Regions from separate parts of the Idiomarina sp. OT37-5b genome, predicted to be linked through region 2. Evidence: predicted binding sites of a transcription regulator. Region 2 holds the regulator's gene; the other holds the start of a gene.
The links. Region 2 encodes FliA, which starts transcription of late flagellar genes. Its sites were predicted from a motif close to CTAAAGNTNNNNNNNNNNNNGCCGATA; they were not measured.

Region 1: pomA (flagellar motor protein PomA) is a predicted target of FliA. The motif match lies at 4,626-4,652, and genes of this name have one in related genera.

What each region holds. Positions count from the first base shown of each region.
Region 1 covers NZ_CP027188.1:2,334,458-2,343,473, forward strand. Annotated here, with positions in the region: gene srmB (ATP-dependent RNA helicase SrmB) at 1-843, shown strand, start outside; gene C5610_RS11055 (VanZ family protein) at 849-1,211, opposite strand; gene thiI (tRNA uracil 4-sulfurtransferase ThiI) at 1,223-2,689, opposite strand; gene C5610_RS11065 (flagellar motor protein MotB) at 2,797-3,729, opposite strand; gene pomA (flagellar motor protein PomA) at 3,732-4,499, opposite strand; gene C5610_RS11075 (exodeoxyribonuclease VII small subunit) at 4,706-4,942, shown strand; gene ispA ((2E,6E)-farnesyl diphosphate synthase) at 4,939-5,826, shown strand; gene dxs (1-deoxy-D-xylulose-5-phosphate synthase) at 5,840-7,687, shown strand; gene C5610_RS11090 (phosphatidylglycerophosphatase A) at 7,684-8,157, opposite strand; gene thiL (thiamine-phosphate kinase) at 8,154-9,016, opposite strand, start outside.
Region 2 covers NZ_CP027188.1:691,532-700,547, reverse strand. Annotated here, with positions in the region: gene C5610_RS03155 (chemotaxis protein CheW) at 1-314, opposite strand, end outside; gene C5610_RS03150 (ParA family protein) at 311-1,096, opposite strand; gene C5610_RS03145 (chemotaxis response regulator protein-glutamate methylesterase) at 1,099-2,289, opposite strand; gene C5610_RS03140 (chemotaxis protein CheA) at 2,305-4,485, opposite strand; gene C5610_RS03135 (protein phosphatase CheZ) at 4,499-5,239, opposite strand; gene cheY (chemotaxis response regulator CheY) at 5,254-5,637, opposite strand; gene C5610_RS03125 (RNA polymerase sigma factor FliA) at 5,672-6,397, opposite strand; gene C5610_RS03120 (MinD/ParA family protein) at 6,390-7,262, opposite strand; gene flhF (flagellar biosynthesis protein FlhF) at 7,278-8,672, opposite strand; gene flhA (flagellar biosynthesis protein FlhA) at 8,687-9,016, opposite strand, start outside.

The DNA of each region.
Region 1 (9,016 bases), 1.3 Mb from region 2:
TCCCACGAACTACTGATTGCCACGCCCGGCCGTTTATTGGATCTGCTACAAGCGGAACAATACGAACTGGAAAGCGTTGAATGGCTTATCATCGATGAAGCAGACCGGATGCTGGATATGGGCTTTACCAAGTCCGTCGAGGAAATTGCCCGACGTGCCCGTCACCGTCAGCAAAACATTCTTTCTTCTGCCACGCTTGCCAGCGGCGGCGTTGAGATCTTTGCTAAACGACTGCTGAATGAGCCAGAACGAATTGAAGTGCAGCCACCAAAACGCGAACGTGGTAAGATTCTGCAATACGTCTACTTGGCGGATACCGCCGAACACAAACAACAGTTATTACTGCGTACATTGTCCGAGTACGAAGGTCGTCAGATCGTGTTTGTCAAAACTCGGGAAAAAGTTGCCCAGCTTGCCGGACTTTTGCAAGCGCAACTAACGTATCCGGTACTGCATTTGCGCGGCGATCTGCCACAGGCCGAGCGCCAGCGTATTATAGAGCAGTTTAAACAGCACCCTAAGGCATTGCTGGTAGCAACAGACGTCGCCTCTCGGGGTCTGGATATCGAAGACGTTAGCGTGGTGGTAAACTTCGACTTGCCAAAACAGGCCGATACCTACGTACACCGTATTGGTCGCACCGCTCGAGCCGGCGCTAAAGGTGTCGCCGTCTCCCTGGTTGAAGCTCATGATGCACTGCTGCTAGGACGTATTGAGCGCTATACCGAGCAAAAACTGGAACGGCGTGTGTTTGATGACTTACGGCCCAAGTATAAGTTTCCTGCAACCGATAAGAAACGCAGCAAGAAGAAAAAAGCCGCGAAGAAAAACAAAAAACGCTAACTCAGTTAGCGTTTTTTTTTGTATTTCTGAACTAAAAAAACAATCGCGAAATAACCCAGTACACCCGCGCTGTCGGCCAGCCAATCATACACATCAGATCCGCGCCCCGGGATATAGCTCTGTGCCACTTCGATAAACAGACCGTACAAACCAAGCCACAAGAAGGATGCCCTCGCTGACAGGGCAAACGCCTGATGAAGGGTAAAGCTCAGTAGGAAAAACACCCCGAAATGGACGTATTTATCAATGTATGGAATACGACTGGCGCCGGTACTCGGAACCTGCCAAAAAAAGGCAATGGTGGCGCCAATCAACAGTAAAATAAAGGCTATCCGTGCCACGGTTTTTGAACGCTGTGAACGTAACAAACTTACTTCCTTTACTCAGGTTTATAGACCGAAACATTGGTATGACCAGACTCTTGCAACAGCAACGCCTGCATCTTACTCATCACGCCCTGCGAACAATACAACAGGTAATGCGTGCTGGCATCAAGTTTTACAAATTCTGACTGCAGTTTAAAAAACGGAATTTCCTTAACCTGCAGATCAACGGATAACGGCTGCTCATCAATTTCGTCCTGATTGCGGATGTCGATAATCACCCGTTCCGTGCCCTCTTCAACCGCACTCGGTTGCAGCTCTGTCTTCTCTGCTGCCTGCGCGGCGATATCGGCCATACTCAATACCTGTGCGTCATCGACAACACGCTTCAGTAAACTCATGTCCAGCTTAGCTTCTTCCGCATGCACATCATCGACAGGCGCCCGCACGGTCGGCTTAACAGAAATCACCCCGCAATACTCCGGGATCGATTTAGCCAATGGCTCGGTACCAATTTGCTTGGCAATATCGACGATCTCTTGCTTATCACGGGTAATCAGCGGCCGAAGTACCACCGCATCCGTTGCGGCATCAATAACCCGTAAGTTTGACAACGTCTGGCTCGACACCTGGCCGATCGCCTCTCCGGTCACCAATGCCTGCGCTTTTAGATAACGGGCTACCCGCTCTGCAGCTCTTAGCATTTGTCGCTTTAATACCACGCCCATAAGACCGTTATCGCAGTGGGTCAGAATATCCTCGACTACCGGCGCAAAATCAATACTCACAAATTTGATCGGGTGAGAAGAGCTATAGCGTTGCCAGAGGTAATGGCTGATTTGCCTTACTGCGACTTCGTGCGCGTCGCCGCCAAGATTAAAGAAACAAAAATGGGTACGAGCGCCGCGCCGGATAAATTCAAAGCTGGCAACACTGGAGTCGAAACCTCCGCTCATCAGGCTGACTACGGTTTCCTGCGTTGGAATTGGGAAACCGCCTAAGCCCTGCTGCCGTTTACCGACTAAGTGCACAATGTTATCGGTGATTTGAATCGGGATTTCAACGTCAGCATCCTTCAGCTGCACCCGACTGCCCTGGGTCTGTTTTAATAAATAACCTCCCAGGTATCTTTCCAGTTGCTGTGAGTTAAAGTCATGGTGGCCTTTGCGCTTTACCCGAACCGCAAAACTCTTACCATGCAACTGTTCAATCCAATGTGCACCGACCCAAGTGGCGATGCTGTCAAAATCACTGAGTTCGCGTTCCTCAACTTCGGCGAACCATGAAATCCCCGGAGTGCAAGCGAGTCCCTCTGAAATGGTGCGACGCACGTCGGTTGAGGATGCGCCAGCGTGTGCGGTGGCCGTCACTTCGATGCGATCCCAAAGCCACTTTACATAAACATCGGCATCGTCCCGGGCCAACACCTTGCGCAGATTATTCGTTAGAACCTTGCCGTGGCGTTTTCGCACCGTGCGGCTTTTAATGGTGATTTCTGCGTGTAAGCGTGCGACAAATTTCATAAACCAGACCCGTATTAACAAACAACAAAGCCGCCCCGCGCTTTGTTAAGCACATGGCGGCTTGAAAATATAGCGTTGCGTATTATACGGAATTTTATCGCTGTCGGCTATTCGACCACGTTAACGGGGTCTGACTCTTTCGCTTTGCCCTGCATAATGGCGATATCAACACGGCGGTTTTGCGCTCGGTTTTCGGCCGAGTTATTCGGTACGATCGGCTTGGTATCGGCGTACCCCATGGTCACCAGACGATCTTCCTCAAAGCCTTCGGTTTTCAGCATTTCTTCGGCAACAGCTACGGCTCGTTTTGCCGAGAGATCCCATTTCGAGGTATAGATCTCAGAAACCAGTTGCTGATTATCGGTGTGACCGGACACCGTGATTTCGCCCGGAATATCCTTCAGTGCCTCGGCAACGGCACGAATCACAGATTTAAATTGTGGTTGTAAAAATGCTGACCCTTCAGGGAACGAGCCACGTTCCCGAATACGAATAATAATTTGCTGGCCAAATTGCTCCATTTCCAACATACCGGCCTGCATTTCCTGCTGCAGTTGACGCTGAATGCGCTCCAACAACTCTTTGGTTTTTTCACTCGCGGCTTCAGAGTTACGCTCTGACTCTGCGCTTTTCTTATCGTCTTCACTTTCGGCTTGTTGACCGCCCCGCTCGGTTTGTTTACCACCGGCAAAGTCGGATTCTCCTTCCTGAAACTCCAGCATCTGCTGCGTCATTTCGACGGTTTGCTGCTGAATCGTTTCAATCGGTGTGGGTTCAGGTCGGCCGGGACGGAATTCCTGCGCAATGACGCTGGTACCTTTGGGGATATCTTTCACTTCAATTTTATTCTGTACACCCAGCGCGAACTTCATCGAGCCGGCAATCTGCTTGAACTTCAATACATCCATTTCGGAAAACGACAGCAATAACACGAAGAAACACATCAACAGTGTCATCAGATCGGCAAAGGTTGCCATCCACATCGGCAGTCCCGGTGGCGGGCATTTGCATTCTTCTTTGTCGTCTGCTGCCGCGGCCATAGTTACTCGTTTTCCTCGCTTTCACCCGCGCGTTTCGATTCTGCCAGGTAATTACGTAACATACCTTCGATAACCCGAGGGTTTTGGCCATCCTGAATGCCAAGAATGGCATCCAGAATCAATTGTTGATTGAGTTTTTCCTGTTCGGCACGCAGCAACAGTTTATTTTTTACCGGAATACAGATTACGTTCGCCATAAAGGCACCGTAGAGCGTGGTCAACAACGCAACCGCCATCGCCGGACCGATCGCCTTCGGGTCATCCATGTTGGATAACATCCCTACCAGACCGATCAAGGTACCGATCATGCCCATTGCCGGGGCGATATCACTTAACACGGTAAAGAAGCGCGCGCCCTCCTCATGGCGGGAGAAGCTCATCTGAATATCTTTTGACAGCGTCTGCCGCACCACTTCAGCATCGTGTCCATCCACCAGCATATCAATGCCCTTGCGGAAAAAGCGGTTGGGTATTTCGGCTTCTTCTAGCGCCAAGAAGCCGCCTTTGCGGGCGGAATCCGCCATTTCTACGGCCGTATCAATGAGTTCCTGAGGATGCTCGATTTTAAAAAAGAAGGCTTTTGCCATCACTTTGCCGGTGGCAAAAAACTGACCCAACGAAAAGTTGGCCAAAGTGACAAACAGTGAGCCACCCACCACGATCAAAATCGACTGCACGTTAATGAACAGGCCAATATCTCCGCTTAACACGATAGCTGCAATAACAAAGCCTATTGCACCGATAATTCCTATCAGCGTTGCGATATCCACTCAGCGTCCCCCAAAAAGTTCTTCGTTTTTACAGGCGTCTGCGGCCAGTTCCATTGCGTTCATTTTTAATCATCCCGGCGTCGCTGACAAGCGATTCCATTAAGTTCTCGCAGTAAGTTAGTCTATCATCGGCTGACATTGCTAAATCTTTATTAGATAATGGTCAGCAAACAACAGCCCAACGCACAACCTATGGCGGGAATACCATGACAGACAGTAGCAAACAGCCGTCCTTCGAACAGGCATTGCAACAACTCGAACAATTGGTTAACGAACTGGAGCAGGGTGACTTGCCGCTGGAAGAGTCGCTGAAGAAATTTGAACAGGCCATCGCACTTTCTCGTGCCAGCCAAGCGCAGTTGCAGCAGGCTGAGCACAAAGTCAAACTGTTGATCGAACAAAATGGCGAACAACAATTGCAGTCTCAAGAGGCGAATGAGTGAGTATTAAAGCCGTTACCGAAGCGGTGCGCTCACAAGTTGACGCCGCACTTGAGCAGCGTTTACGTGAGGCCAGTATCGACGCGTCTCTGGCAGACGCGATGCGCTATGGTGCCCTGCTCGGTGGCAAACGCATTCGCCCGTATTTAACCTTAACGATTGCCGACATTTGCAGTGCCGATAAAGCGGCTGCATTGGATGTGGCCTGTGCGGTTGAATGTATCCATGCGTATTCGTTAATCCACGACGATCTGCCGGCCATGGATGATGACGACCTGCGCCGCGGCAAACCGACTTGTCACATTGCCTTTGATGAGGCGACCGCAATTCTCGCCGGCGATGCCTTGCAAACGCTGGCTTTCGAATTACTCAGCGCTGCGCCGCTTGCGGCAGTACCGGCGCAACGCCAGCTTGAGATCATTCGTATATTGGCCGCCGCCAGCGGTGGCAACGGTATGTGCGGAGGGCAGGCGCTGGATTTGGCGGCTACTCATCAATCGTTATCGGAGTCCGCACTGGAGCGCGTCCACCGTCATAAAACCGGAGCGCTAATCCGTGCCAGTGCCGAGCTTGGGGTGCTTTGCGGCAAGGAACAAGCACAGCCCTACCGGTCGGCATTTGCGCAATTCGCCGATGCGCTCGGGCTGGCGTTTCAAATCCAGGATGACATCCTTGATGTCACGGCCAGCACCGAAACACTGGGGAAACCTCAAGGTTCCGACGAGCAAGCCGAAAAATCGACCTATGTTAAGTTGCTGGGGCTTGACGGAGCCCGGCAAAAACTGCTGTTATTGCACCAACAAGCACTACAGTCGCTAGCTGATATACCGTACAATACCCAGCAACTGGAACAATTCTCGACGGTCCTGCTGACGCGGGATCACTGATATAAAGAGCACTATGACAACACTTCTGGACCGTATCGAACTGCCATCGGATCTTCGTCGTATCCCTAAATCGCAACTGCAACAGGTTTGCAGTGAAGTTCGTCAATTCTTACTTAACTCAGTAAGCAAAAGCAGCGGTCACCTGGCCTCAGGCCTTGGCACCGTAGAACTCACGGTTGCTCTGCATTACGTTTACAATACACCGGAAGACAAGTTGGTGTGGGATGTTGGTCACCAGGCCTACCCTCATAAGATTCTGACCGGACGTAAACATCAATTACATACCATTCGCCAAAAAGACGGCTTACACCCATTTCCGTGGCGTGAAGAAAGCCCTTACGATGTGTTATCTGTCGGTCACTCCAGCACATCCATATCAGCCGCTTTGGGAATGGCCGTAGCCGCTGAACGCAGAGGCAGCCGCGAAAAAGTTGTGTCCATCATCGGTGACGGCGCGATAACCGCGGGGATGGCGTTTGAGGCAATGAATCACGCCGGTGACATTAAGCCAAATATGTTGGTGATTCTGAATGATAACGACATGTCGATTTCAGAAAACGTCGGTGCGCTCAACCGGCATTTTGCACGGCTTTTATCCGGTAAAGTCTATACCTCGCTGCGTGAGCAAGGGAAAAAACTGCTGAAGCCACTACCGCAGATCCACCACCTCGCCAGCCGTGCGGAAGAGCACATGAAAGGTATGATGGCTCCCGGCACCATTTTTGAGGAGCTTGGCTTTAATTACATCGGCCCGATTGACGGTCACAACGTCGACGAATTGGTGGAAACCCTGACCAATATGCGTGATCTCAGCGGTCCGCAATTGCTGCATATCGTGACGCAAAAAGGGAAAGGTTACCGTCCCGCCGAAAATGACCCGATCGGTTATCATGGCGTGCCAAAATTTGACCCGAAATCGACTCAACTACCGGTTAAACCTCCGGGTATACCATCCTACTCCGATATTTTCGGCCAATGGTTATGCGACCAAGCCAAACATGACCGTCAACTGATGGCCATCACGCCGGCCATGCGTGAAGGATCCGGTATGGTCGAGTTTTCAAAACGCTATCCGGAACAATACTTCGATGTTGCGATAGCCGAACAACACAGTGTGACCTATGCGGCAGGACTTGCGATAGCAGGCATGAAACCGGTTGTTGCCATTTACTCGACGTTTTTACAGCGTGGATACGATCAACTCATTCATGATGTCGCTTTGCAAAATCTGGATGTCCTCTTTGCGATTGACCGTGCCGGTATTGTCGGTGCTGACGGGCCAACGCATCAGGGCGCTTTTGACATCAGTTATCTGCGTTGCATTCCGAATATGGTGGTAATGACTCCAAGTGATGAGCAAGAATGCCGTGACATGTTGCAGACAGGCTATGAATACCGAGGCCCTGCCGCTGTCCGTTATCCTCGCGGTAGTGGTGTAGGCATTGAGTTGCGTGAGCAGGACCAGCCACTCGCTATTGGCAAAGCCAAACCAGTGCGCGAAGGGTCTACCGTGGCAATTCTAAACTTCGGTATTTTGTTACCTGAATGTATGGAAGTCGCCGAACAACTTGATGCGACGGTCATCGATATGCGTTTCGTCAAACCGTTGGACGTTGAAGCTGTGATTAATGCCGCTAAAACACACGATTTACTGGTCACGGTAGAAGAAAATGCCATTGCCGGCGGTGCCGGTAGTGCCGTGTTAGAAGCTCTGGCTGAACAGCAACTGGCCACAAATGTGTTAACCTTAGGCTTACCGGATCAGTTTATTAAGCACGGTTCGCAACAGGAAATACGCACTGAGCTCGGTCTGGATGCCAGCGGCATCATCGACCGTATCCGCACACGGTTAGCCGACTAAAGCCACATCAAAACCGCATGAATGACGACGCTGCTGGCGACGCCTGCCAGCACATCGTCCATCATGATGCCACTACCACCCGTCAACTGTTTGTCCACCCAGCCGATAGGCCAGGGTTTGACGATATCAAAAAAACGGAACAACACGAAGGCTGCCAGAACATAGGGCCATTCGAAGGGTAATGCGAACATGGCAATGGCGTAACCGACGATTTCATCCCAGACAATCGCCGGGTGGTCGTGCACACCCATTTTATCGGCCGTAAAACGGCAGATGTATATCCCACCAAGGGTGCCTAAAAGGATAAATAGCGCCAGCGCAGTTGTTCCCATCAGTGACAGCAGTGCCACCACCGGAATCGCTGCCAGCGTGCCAAAAGTGCCGGGCGCTTTGCGCGCTAGGCCGCTGCCAAAACCAAGCGCCAAAAAATTGATTGGATTAAAAAAGTTAACCCCTGGCCAACGCTTCAAGAAGTCGCTCCTGCATCATCAAGGAAGTGATTGAAACCCGGTTGCTCAAGCGTTAGCGGATAATCCTCTCCGTCCAGCTTAAAACTCACCGTCGCCTGCTGCGATTTTTTTATCCGGCCAATACAAACCGGTTTATTCTTTAAGTGCGCTGTTAGGGTTTCCAGCTTACCGCGGTGGTGCTCAGCGACCGTGAAACATAATTCGTAATCATCTCCGGCCGTGAGAGCCTTAGCATAAGCCTGCTGCTGGCTTAACGTTTCGGTCATTGCCAGCGACAACGGTAACTTATCCAGTTCGATTTCAGCGCCGACCTGAGAGCTCGTTAGAATGTGCCCTAAATCCGCAAGCAAGCCGTCAGAAACATCAATACAGGCATTAGCAACCCCTCTTAAGGACTGCCCAAGCGCTACCCTTGGTGACGGATAATGCAGACGTTCAATGAGCTTCTGTAAATGAGGACCGGCCTCAGGATAGCGCTGTTGAGTAATATCCAGCGCCAGCCCGGCATCACCCAAAGGACCGCTGACATACAACCAATCCCCCGGCATCGCCCCCTTACGAGTCAGTGCCTGACCCTCGGGAACCTGACCTTGTGCGGTGATGGTCACCGTTAACGGCCCGCGGGTGGTATCGCCGCCAATGAGGCTACAACCGTAATACTGACAAATCTCATGCAACCCGGCGCTAAATTCCTGCAACCACTGCTCATCAGCCTCGGGCAGGGTTAACGCCAAGCTGATCCAACAAGGCTCAGCCCCCATTGCAGCAAGGTCACTCAGATTAACGGCGACCGCTTTATGACCGATGGCTCGTGCTGGCGTGGTGTCATCAAAATGCACACCAGCGACCATGGTATCCG
Region 2 (9,016 bases):
TGGTATTCCTGCATGGCGTCGGGCTTAGGGCTTGCTTCGTTCGCCGGTTTAGGCGCTGCGCGCGGTGTGGGGCTTGCTTCGCTTGCCGGCTTGGGCGCTGCGCGCGGTGCGGGGCTTGCTTCGCTCGCCGGCTTGGGCGCTGCGCGCGGTGTAGGGCTTGCTTCACTTGCCGGCTTGGGCGCTTCGCGCGTTAGTGTCGCTTTTTGCAGCAGTTGTTTGACCGGCTCGTGGTCGAACTCGGCGACAGGCTTTTTTTCTTCCTCAAGCAAGGCGTTGAGGTATTCCATCATGGCTTTATCGCTGCTGCCGCTCATTCTGTGTCCTGCTGTGCTAACTGTTGTAAATGGGTCAACAAACTTTGATAGGCTAACACACCGCGAGCCTTAGGCGCATACAACGACGGTGGCAGTTGTTCATTACTGGCGTCACGAAACTTGGTGTCGATGGGTATCATGCCATTCCAGACCGAATTGCCATAGCGTTCCACCAGCTTTTTGTAGGTATCCAGTGACGCTCGTGTGCGCTTGTCGTAAAGCGTCGGGATGATGGTGTAGCGATAACCGTGGCCGCGGGATTTTTGGATCAAGGACAGTGTGCGCATCATCCGATCCAACCCTTTTAGAGCCAGAAACTCCGTCTGCATAGGGATCAACACCCGATGACAGCAGGCAAGCGCATTAACCATCAGTACGCCAAGCACCGGCGGCACGTCAATCAGTACGTAATCGTAGTCGTCGGCGACCAGCGCCAGCGCGCGTTTTAACACCAGCCCCATGCCGCCCTGCGTGCCGAGTTTACGATCCAGCGTGGCCAGGGCCATAGTGGCCGGCATCACGTCGAGGTGTTTTACTTCGCTGGGCAGAATTGCCTGTTTGACCTGTTCACGGGTAATGGCTTTTCCGGCCGAGAATACATCATAGGCGCTGGCGGGCAGCTCTTCGGAATCAAAGCCAAAATAGTAAGTCAGTGACGCATGCGGGTCGGTATCGATGCACAGTACGCGTTGTTGCCGCTCAGCCAGCAGTCCGGCCAGGGCAACCGTGGTGGTGGTTTTACCAACACCACCCTTTTGGTTCGCGACGGTCCATACGATCATGCTCAGTGGTATCCAACCTCTTTTAAGATGGCGCGGGCCATGTCATTTAAGCTGATACTGCGCGTCGAAATACCGGCACTGGCGACCGCTTGTGGCATACCGTACACCACGCAGCTGGCTTCATCCTGCGCCCAGATGGTGGCCCCCTGCTGTTTCAGCATTCGTGAACCCTCGCGTCCATCGGCTCCCATGCCGGTCAGGATAACGCCCAGCACCTTGCCGCCGAACAATTTCGATAAGCTGGCAAAGGTAATGTCGACACTGGGTTTGTAGGTGATCCGGCCGCTGTTGTCTTCTTTGATACGAATGCGTGCGCTGCTGGCCGAGCCATCGACGATCATCTGTTTGCCGCCGGGCGCCAGATACGCGTGTCCGGGGCGCAACACATCGCCCTCTTCCGCTTCTTTCACGCGCACTTTACAGAGCCCGTCGAGGCGCTGCGAAAAGGCTTTGGTGAAAGCCGCCGGCATATGTTGCACCATCAGGATCGGGTACGGGAAATTCTCCGGCAATTGCGTCAGAATTTTTTGCAGCGCCACCGGGCCACCGGTTGAGGTACCAATCGCCAGCACCTGATAAGCGCGGTTAATGGTTAGATTGCCGGTCGCCGCCGGCGCGCTTGGCGCGGTGGCCTGCTCACGCTGACGTTGACGCTCTTCACTGCGCTGGCGAATGCGATCCAGCGCCGACGATGACGTGCTGCTGGTATCACGATGGCTGCTGACATCACGGCTTGAGGGACGTGGGTCGGTCGTCGGTCGCGTCGGCGTTGCTGCCCGGGTGGAACGTGCCGAGCTGTCCTGAGCAATGGCCAGTACGCGATCCTGCAGGGTTTTTACCGCTTCGTCGCGATTACGGGCGATGTCTTCAAACTTTTTCGGTAAGAAATCGGCGGCACCGGCTTCCAGCGCATTCAATGTTGCGGTGGCGCCCTCGTGAGTCAGTGAGCTGAACATCAGGATCGGGCACGGCGCCGAACGCATGATTTCTTTGACCGCATCAATGCCGTTCATAACCGGCATTTCGATGTCCATGGTGATCACGTCGGGGCGGAGTGACTTGGCCTTGTCGACGGCTTCGCGGCCATCGTTGGCTGAGCCGATCACTTCCAGTCGGCTGTTTTGTTCGAGGATCTCAGTGACTCGGCGGCGAAAAAACGCCGAGTCATCTACCACCAGAACTCGTACTGTCATCAGGAGGGTTATCCGTTAACGTTTGGCGTAATACTTGAGCATGCTCGGTACATCGATGATCAAGGCAATACCACCATCACTGGTGATGGTTGCTCCGGCCATCCCCGGCGTGCCCTGCAATAATTTATCCAGCGGCTTAATCACCACTTCTTCCTGGCCAATCAGTGCATCGACCACGAAGCCGACTTGCTGATTACCGATTTGTACCACCACCACATGACCGTTTTCGTTACGGCTTGAGCGGTCCGGGTTGCGCACCAGCCAGTGCTCGAGGAAGAACAGCGGTATCGCGCGGTTACGGACAATCAGCGTCAACTGACCATCGACGGTATTGGTACGCTTCATGTCGAGGTCGATGATTTCACTGACGACCGCTAATGGCAGCGCGAAGGTTTGATCTTTCACCGCCACCATTAAGGTTGGCAGAATGGCCAACGTCAGTGGCACTTTGATCAGCAGCTCGGTACCTTTACCCAGCTCTGAATTGATCTTAACGCTACCGTTGAGCTGGGCAATTTTCGTTTTTACAACGTCCATGCCCACACCGCGACCGGATACTTCAGACACTTGCTCTTTGGTCGAGAAACCGGCCGCAAAAATGAGGTTATACGCGTCTTCATTGCTCATGCGGGCGGCACTGTCTTCGTCCAGTACGCCACGCTTAATGGCAATGCTTTTCAGTTTTTCAGCGTCCATACCCGCACCGTCGTCTTTGATCGACAGCATGATATGGTCGCCTTCCTGCGACGCCGACAAGGTTACTGTACCCTGGCGTGGCTTTCCTTTGGCAACCCGTTCATCCGGCATTTCAATACCGTGGTCGACCGAGTTGCGCACCAAATGCACCAAGGGATCGGCAAGCGCTTCAACCAGGTTTTTGTCGAGATCGGTTTCTTCACCATACATCTCGAGGTTGATTTCTTTTTTCAGGCTGCGCGCAAGGTCGCGAACCACTCGCGGGAAGCGGCCGAAGACTTTCTTAATCGGCTGCATACGCGTTTTCATCACCGCACCCTGCAAGTCACCGGTTACCACGTCCAGGTTAGAAATGGCTTTGCTCATTTCCTGGGCGTTTTGGTTATCGTCGTTATTGCTGAGGCTCAGTAAACGGTTACGCACCAACACCAGTTCGCCGACCATGTTCATGATTTCGTCAAGGCGTTTGGTATCAACGCGGACCGTGGTTTCTGCCGGTGGTGGCGGCGGTGTTTTTGCGCCGGCTGCGGGTTTAGACGCTTCGCCTGGTTTGGCGCCGGCGGCGGGTTTGGAAGCTTCGCTTGGTTTAGCGCCTGCGGCGGGTTTGGAGCCTGCGGCGGGTTTAGCGGCTTCGCCTGGTTTGGCGGTTGGGGCTTTGCCCTGGCCATGGAGTTCGTCAAGTAAGGATTCGAACTCGTCGTCGGTGATTTCGTCGTCGTCTTTACCCGAGCCAGAGGCACGGGCTGTATCCGGGGCCGGCTTGTTGGCGTCTAGCTTGGTTGGGGCTTTACCCTGACCATGCAGTTCGTCGAGTAAGGCTTCGAACTCATCGTCGGTGATTTCGTCGTCGTCTTTACTCGTGCCAGAGGCACGAGCTACATCAGAGGCACGAGCTACATCAGAGGCACGAGCCGTATCAGAGGCGGCTTTGGTTGGCGCTTTGCCTTTGCCGTGCAGCTCGTCGAGCAGGGCTTCGAATTCGTCTTCCTGAATTTCGTCGATGCCACCGTCGTTGGCTTCGCTTTCCGGTTGTTCCGGCTGTTCCGGCTCTGCGGGCGCTTGAGCTTCTTCAGTGGTGTCAGCGGCAGCAGCGTCGTGTTCGTCGGCCGATTCCGGTTCACTGAGTTTGTGCAAAGCCTGCAGCAGTTGGTCAGAGGCAGCTTCAACCTCTTCGCGCGCCTGCAACTGAGCAAACTGCGCGTTGATGGTGTCCAGCGCCTGCAAAATGACGTCCATGAGCTCTGAAGTGACACGGCGTTGATGATTACGCAAGGTGTCAAAAACGTTTTCGGCACCATGACAGGTGTCCACTAACGCGTGCACGTTCAAAAAGCCGGCACCACCTTTAACGGTATGGAAACCGCGGAAAATGGCGTTCAGCAAATCTGAATTCTCAGGATCGTTTTCAAGCTCTACCAATTGCTCTGACAGTTGCTCGAGGATTTCCCCGGCTTCTATCAAAAAATCCTGCAGAATGTCTTCGTCCATTTCAAAGCTCATGCAATCGCTGCTCCTAGAATCCTAAACTCGACAATAAATCGTCAACATCGTCCTGACCGGACACCACATCATCGCGCTTATCGGCGTCGATAATGGGTCCTTCTGCCTGACTTTTATCGGCCGCTTGCGGCGCTTTCTTAGCACCTTTTTTCGCTTCGTCGCCAAACAGCTTCAGTAACTCAATCAGGTTCTTTTCGACGTCCTCAACCAACTGGATGACACGGCGGATGACCTGACCGGTAATGTCCTGATAATCCTGAGCCATTAATACTTCCGTCATCAAGCCGTGGATCTGCGGCATGTTCTGCCCACACGACCTAAGTACGTCGTCAACGCCGTGGCACAACGACTTAAACTCAGACAACTCAATGTTATTGTCCATAAGTTGTTGCCATTTCGGCATTAATTGCTCGATTTTTTGATGCATGTCATCTGCCATCGGCAAACAAGCTTCCACGGCATCCATGGTGCGGTTGGCGGCATCTTCGGTTTTTTGAATGACGTATTGCAGACGATTCTGTGCGTCGGGCAGTTCGTCTTCAGTCAGTTGCACAATGCGGGGGTCCAACTGAAAATCCTGCAGCGCTTCGTGGAGGTCACGCGTTAACTGTCCTACCGAAGTAAACAGTTTGTCGTTGCGCCGATTGTACACTTCGTCGAGCATTTCGTTGGCTCGTTTCTGCTGACCGGCTTCCAGTAAGGCAACCAGTTCTTTGGCTTGCTCTAACGAAATGTCGTGGGCATGCTCTGTCATGATAGCTCGCCCTGTTAGCTAATGCGTTCGAAGATCTTATCGAGTTTTTCTTTTAGCGTCGCAGCGGTAAAAGGTTTCACGATGTATCCGTTGACGCCGGCCTGTGCGGCCTGGATGATCTGCTCGCGTTTGGCTTCTGCCGTTACCATCAACACTGGCAGGTGTGACAATTTATCGTCTTTGCGAATCTCTTTGAGCAAATCGATGCCTTGCATACCCGGCATATTCCAGTCTGTTACGACAAAGTCAAAGTCACCTTGTTGCAACATGGGCAGCGCGGTATTACCGTCGTCGGCTTCCTGGATGTTGGTGAAGCCCAAATCGCGCAGTAAGTTTTTGATGATTCGTCTCATTGTTGAAAAATCATCAACAACAAGAATTTTCATATTTTTATCCAAAGCTCCCTCCACTGAGGCTCTCGATTACCACAAATTATTCAACCCAACTCTGCATACGCGACTTAAGGCGCAGCATGGCTTGACTATGAATTTGACTGACTCGCGATTCACTCACACTGAGTACTTCGCCAATCTCTTTTAAGTTCAGTTCTTCATCATAATACAACGAAAGCACCAAAGCTTCACGTTCAGGTAATGACGAAATGGTTTCAGCCAACGCCCGATGAAAGGCATCGTTCTCGACATCCCGTTGCGGCTCGTAATGCGCGCCGGTTACCTGCTCGGGTATGATCGCATCTTCTGACACCCCGAGGTCTTCAATACCGATGATGCGTCCCGAGTTTACATCACGCAAGATAGCATGATACTCGTCCAGCGACAGCTCCAATTGTGCCGCTACTTCTACGTCTTTGGCATCACGGCCGGTTTCGTTCTCAACCTGCCGAATGGCTTCCAGTACCCGCCGATGGTTTCGGTGTACGGAGCGCGGCGCCCAGTCTCCCCGGCGAATTTCGTCAAGCATCGCACCGCGAATACGAATGCCGGCAAAGGTTTCAAAGCTGGCCCCTTTGCTGCCGTCAAAATTTCGTGCCGCTTCCAGTAAACCAATCATGCCCGACTGGATCAGGTCGTCGATTTGCACACTGGCCGGCAATCGCGCCATCATGTGGTGCGCAATGCGCTTAACCAGACCGGTATGCTTCTCGATAATGGCCTGACGGTTGTCGGCATGCGCACTGTACACAGCTGCTTTATTCATTGGCAACATCCTGCTTAGATCTGTTATCGGCAGAAGTTATTAATTGTTCAAGGAAAAATTCCATGTGGCCACCTGCTTGGGCAGGGATTGGCCAGCCCAGGGCCTTCTTCGCCAGCGCTTTTATCGCCAACGATGCGGGTGATTTCGGGTGCGCCACGACCATCGCCTTTTGCTTTCTGACCGCCTGACGCAGGTTTTCGTCAAACGGAATAATAGCGGACAATTCTAACGCGACATCCAAAAATCGATCGGTGACTTTTGTCAATTTATTAAACAGCACCTGGCCGTCACGGAGGTTGCGTACCATATTGGCAACCACCTTAAACTTAAACACACCCTGGTCGCGACTCAATACTTTCATCAACGCGTACGCATCGGTAATTGACGTCGGTTCGTCACAGACCACCACGATAACGTCCTGGGATGCCCGCGCAAAGCTGACCACCGTGTTGCCAATACCGGCGGCGGTATCGACGATCAAGACATCAAAATCGCCCTGAAGCTCACTGAATGCCTGGATCAGGCTGGCGTTTTCACGCTCGGTCAACTCGACCATGGTGCGCGTACCTGAAGTGGCCGGTACGATTTGGATGCCCGCCGGCCCTTCCACCAGGATGTCCCGCAAATCGGCAGTACCGTCGAGCACATGAGAAAGGTTTTTACGCACTCTGAGGCCCAACATGACGTCAACGTTTGCTAACCCCAGATCGGCGTCTAAGACCAAGACGCGCTTACCCTGCTGCGCCATTGCAATCGCCATATTCAGCGACACGTTGGTTTTACCCACGCCGCCCTTGCCTCCGGTGACTGCAATTACTTTGATCTTTGACTGTTTCATTCTTCTTAAGCCACTTGCTTGATCCATGTGCGCGCTACTTCTTTAGTTAATACTCGTGTGCCAGTACGATTTTGGCATCTCTGTCATGTTCGAACAAATGCTTTTGTCATACAAGCGCTCAGCTTCGTTCACCAGAAAATGGGCGTCCGCCACTTTGATGTCTTCCGGTACTTGCTGGCCGTTGGTTAGATAACTTACCGCCATGCCATGCTCGATGGCAACACTGATGCTCTCACCCAGACTCAGGCATTCGTCCAGTTTGGTAAAAATACAGCCACTTAACGGCAGTGTTTTAAACTGTTTGACGGCGTCATTCAGTACCTGCGTTTGTGACGTTGCTGATAATACCAGATATGGGCGAATACGCAGACGGTTATTGTGCAGTAACGTGGCCAGTTGGTCGTTCAGGCGTTTATCACGCTGGCCCATGCCGGCGGTGTCGATCAGGATCAGTGATTTATCGCGCAGCGTCAGTAACGCATCGGCCAACTCTTTGGCGTTATTGGCAATTTTTACCGGACAACCCAGGATACGTCCATAGGTCTGTAATTGTTCACTGGCACCAATACGGAAGGTGTCGGTGGTGATCAGCGCCACTTTGTCAGCGCCGTGACGCTGCGCGTAACGTGCTGCCAGCTTGGCAATGGTCGTGGTTTTGCCGACACCGGTCGGGCCTACCAAGGCCACCGCGCCGCCACGCGTCAAAATATCGTCAGCGGTGGTATTGAGCTGACCTTCCAGTAATTGCAGGCATTGCTCCCAGCTGTCGTCGTCTTCGCCGCCTTCGGGAATGAAACAGGCGATCTGATCGGCGATGCGTTCGCTCAGACCCATGCCCATCAAACGTTTGGTGAGCATGGCACGGATGGGTTCTTCGCGCTCGATTTCTTGCTTCATCAGGCCGCTTAGCTGATGTTGCAACAGGTCTTTGATGCCGCGGATCTGGGCTTTTAATTCGGCGATTTCAGCAGCACTGCCGCCACTGACGTGCTCGGGGATGTCATCCCCGAGCGCTTGGCGCCCCTGCGGGGCTTGCTCGGCGCCCTGTGGGCTTGCTTGGCGCGGCGTTGCCGCTTGCTGGGCGCGCGCTCCTTCGTCGCTTGCTTGCTGGTTTGGCGCGCTTGTGCCTTCGGCACTTGCGCTTGCTGTCGCGCCAAAGGCGCGACCTACGGGGTGGCTTGTGCCTTCGGCACTCGCTGCTTGGCGTTGGAGGAGTTCGGCGAGGGAGCTGGCTGGGGTGGGCTCCTGCTTCGCAGTCGCAACCTCTGGTGCTGGTGCAGGTTCGGGTTGTTGGGCGTCGGGGTCGACGGCGGCGACGATTTCGATGCCACCGTTGACCTTTTTATTCGACATGATCACGGCGTCCGGGCCCAGGGTTTCTTTTACCTGCAGCAATGCGCGGCGCATATCTTCGGCAAAAAAGCGTTTAATTTTCACAAGCGACTCCCATCCTAACTATTCTGGCCCACGGTTTGGTTTCCACCGATAGAGCTGACGATCCGAATTTGTTTATCATCGGGGATTTCCTGATAACTCAGTACTCTCATGCCATCTGTCGCGTGACGGGCAAAGCGTGCCATGGTCGAGCGCAGTAGCCCCGAGGTCAGCAACACCGACGGTTCTCCGTTCATTTCCTGTTGCTGATGTACGTCGCGTAATGATTCCTGTAACCGTTCTGCAAGGCCGGGTTCGATGCCTGCACCTTGCTGATTACCGTCATTACCGGCGGCTTGCAAAGACTGATGCAACATCTGTTCCAACTCTGGTGCTAACGTGATAAC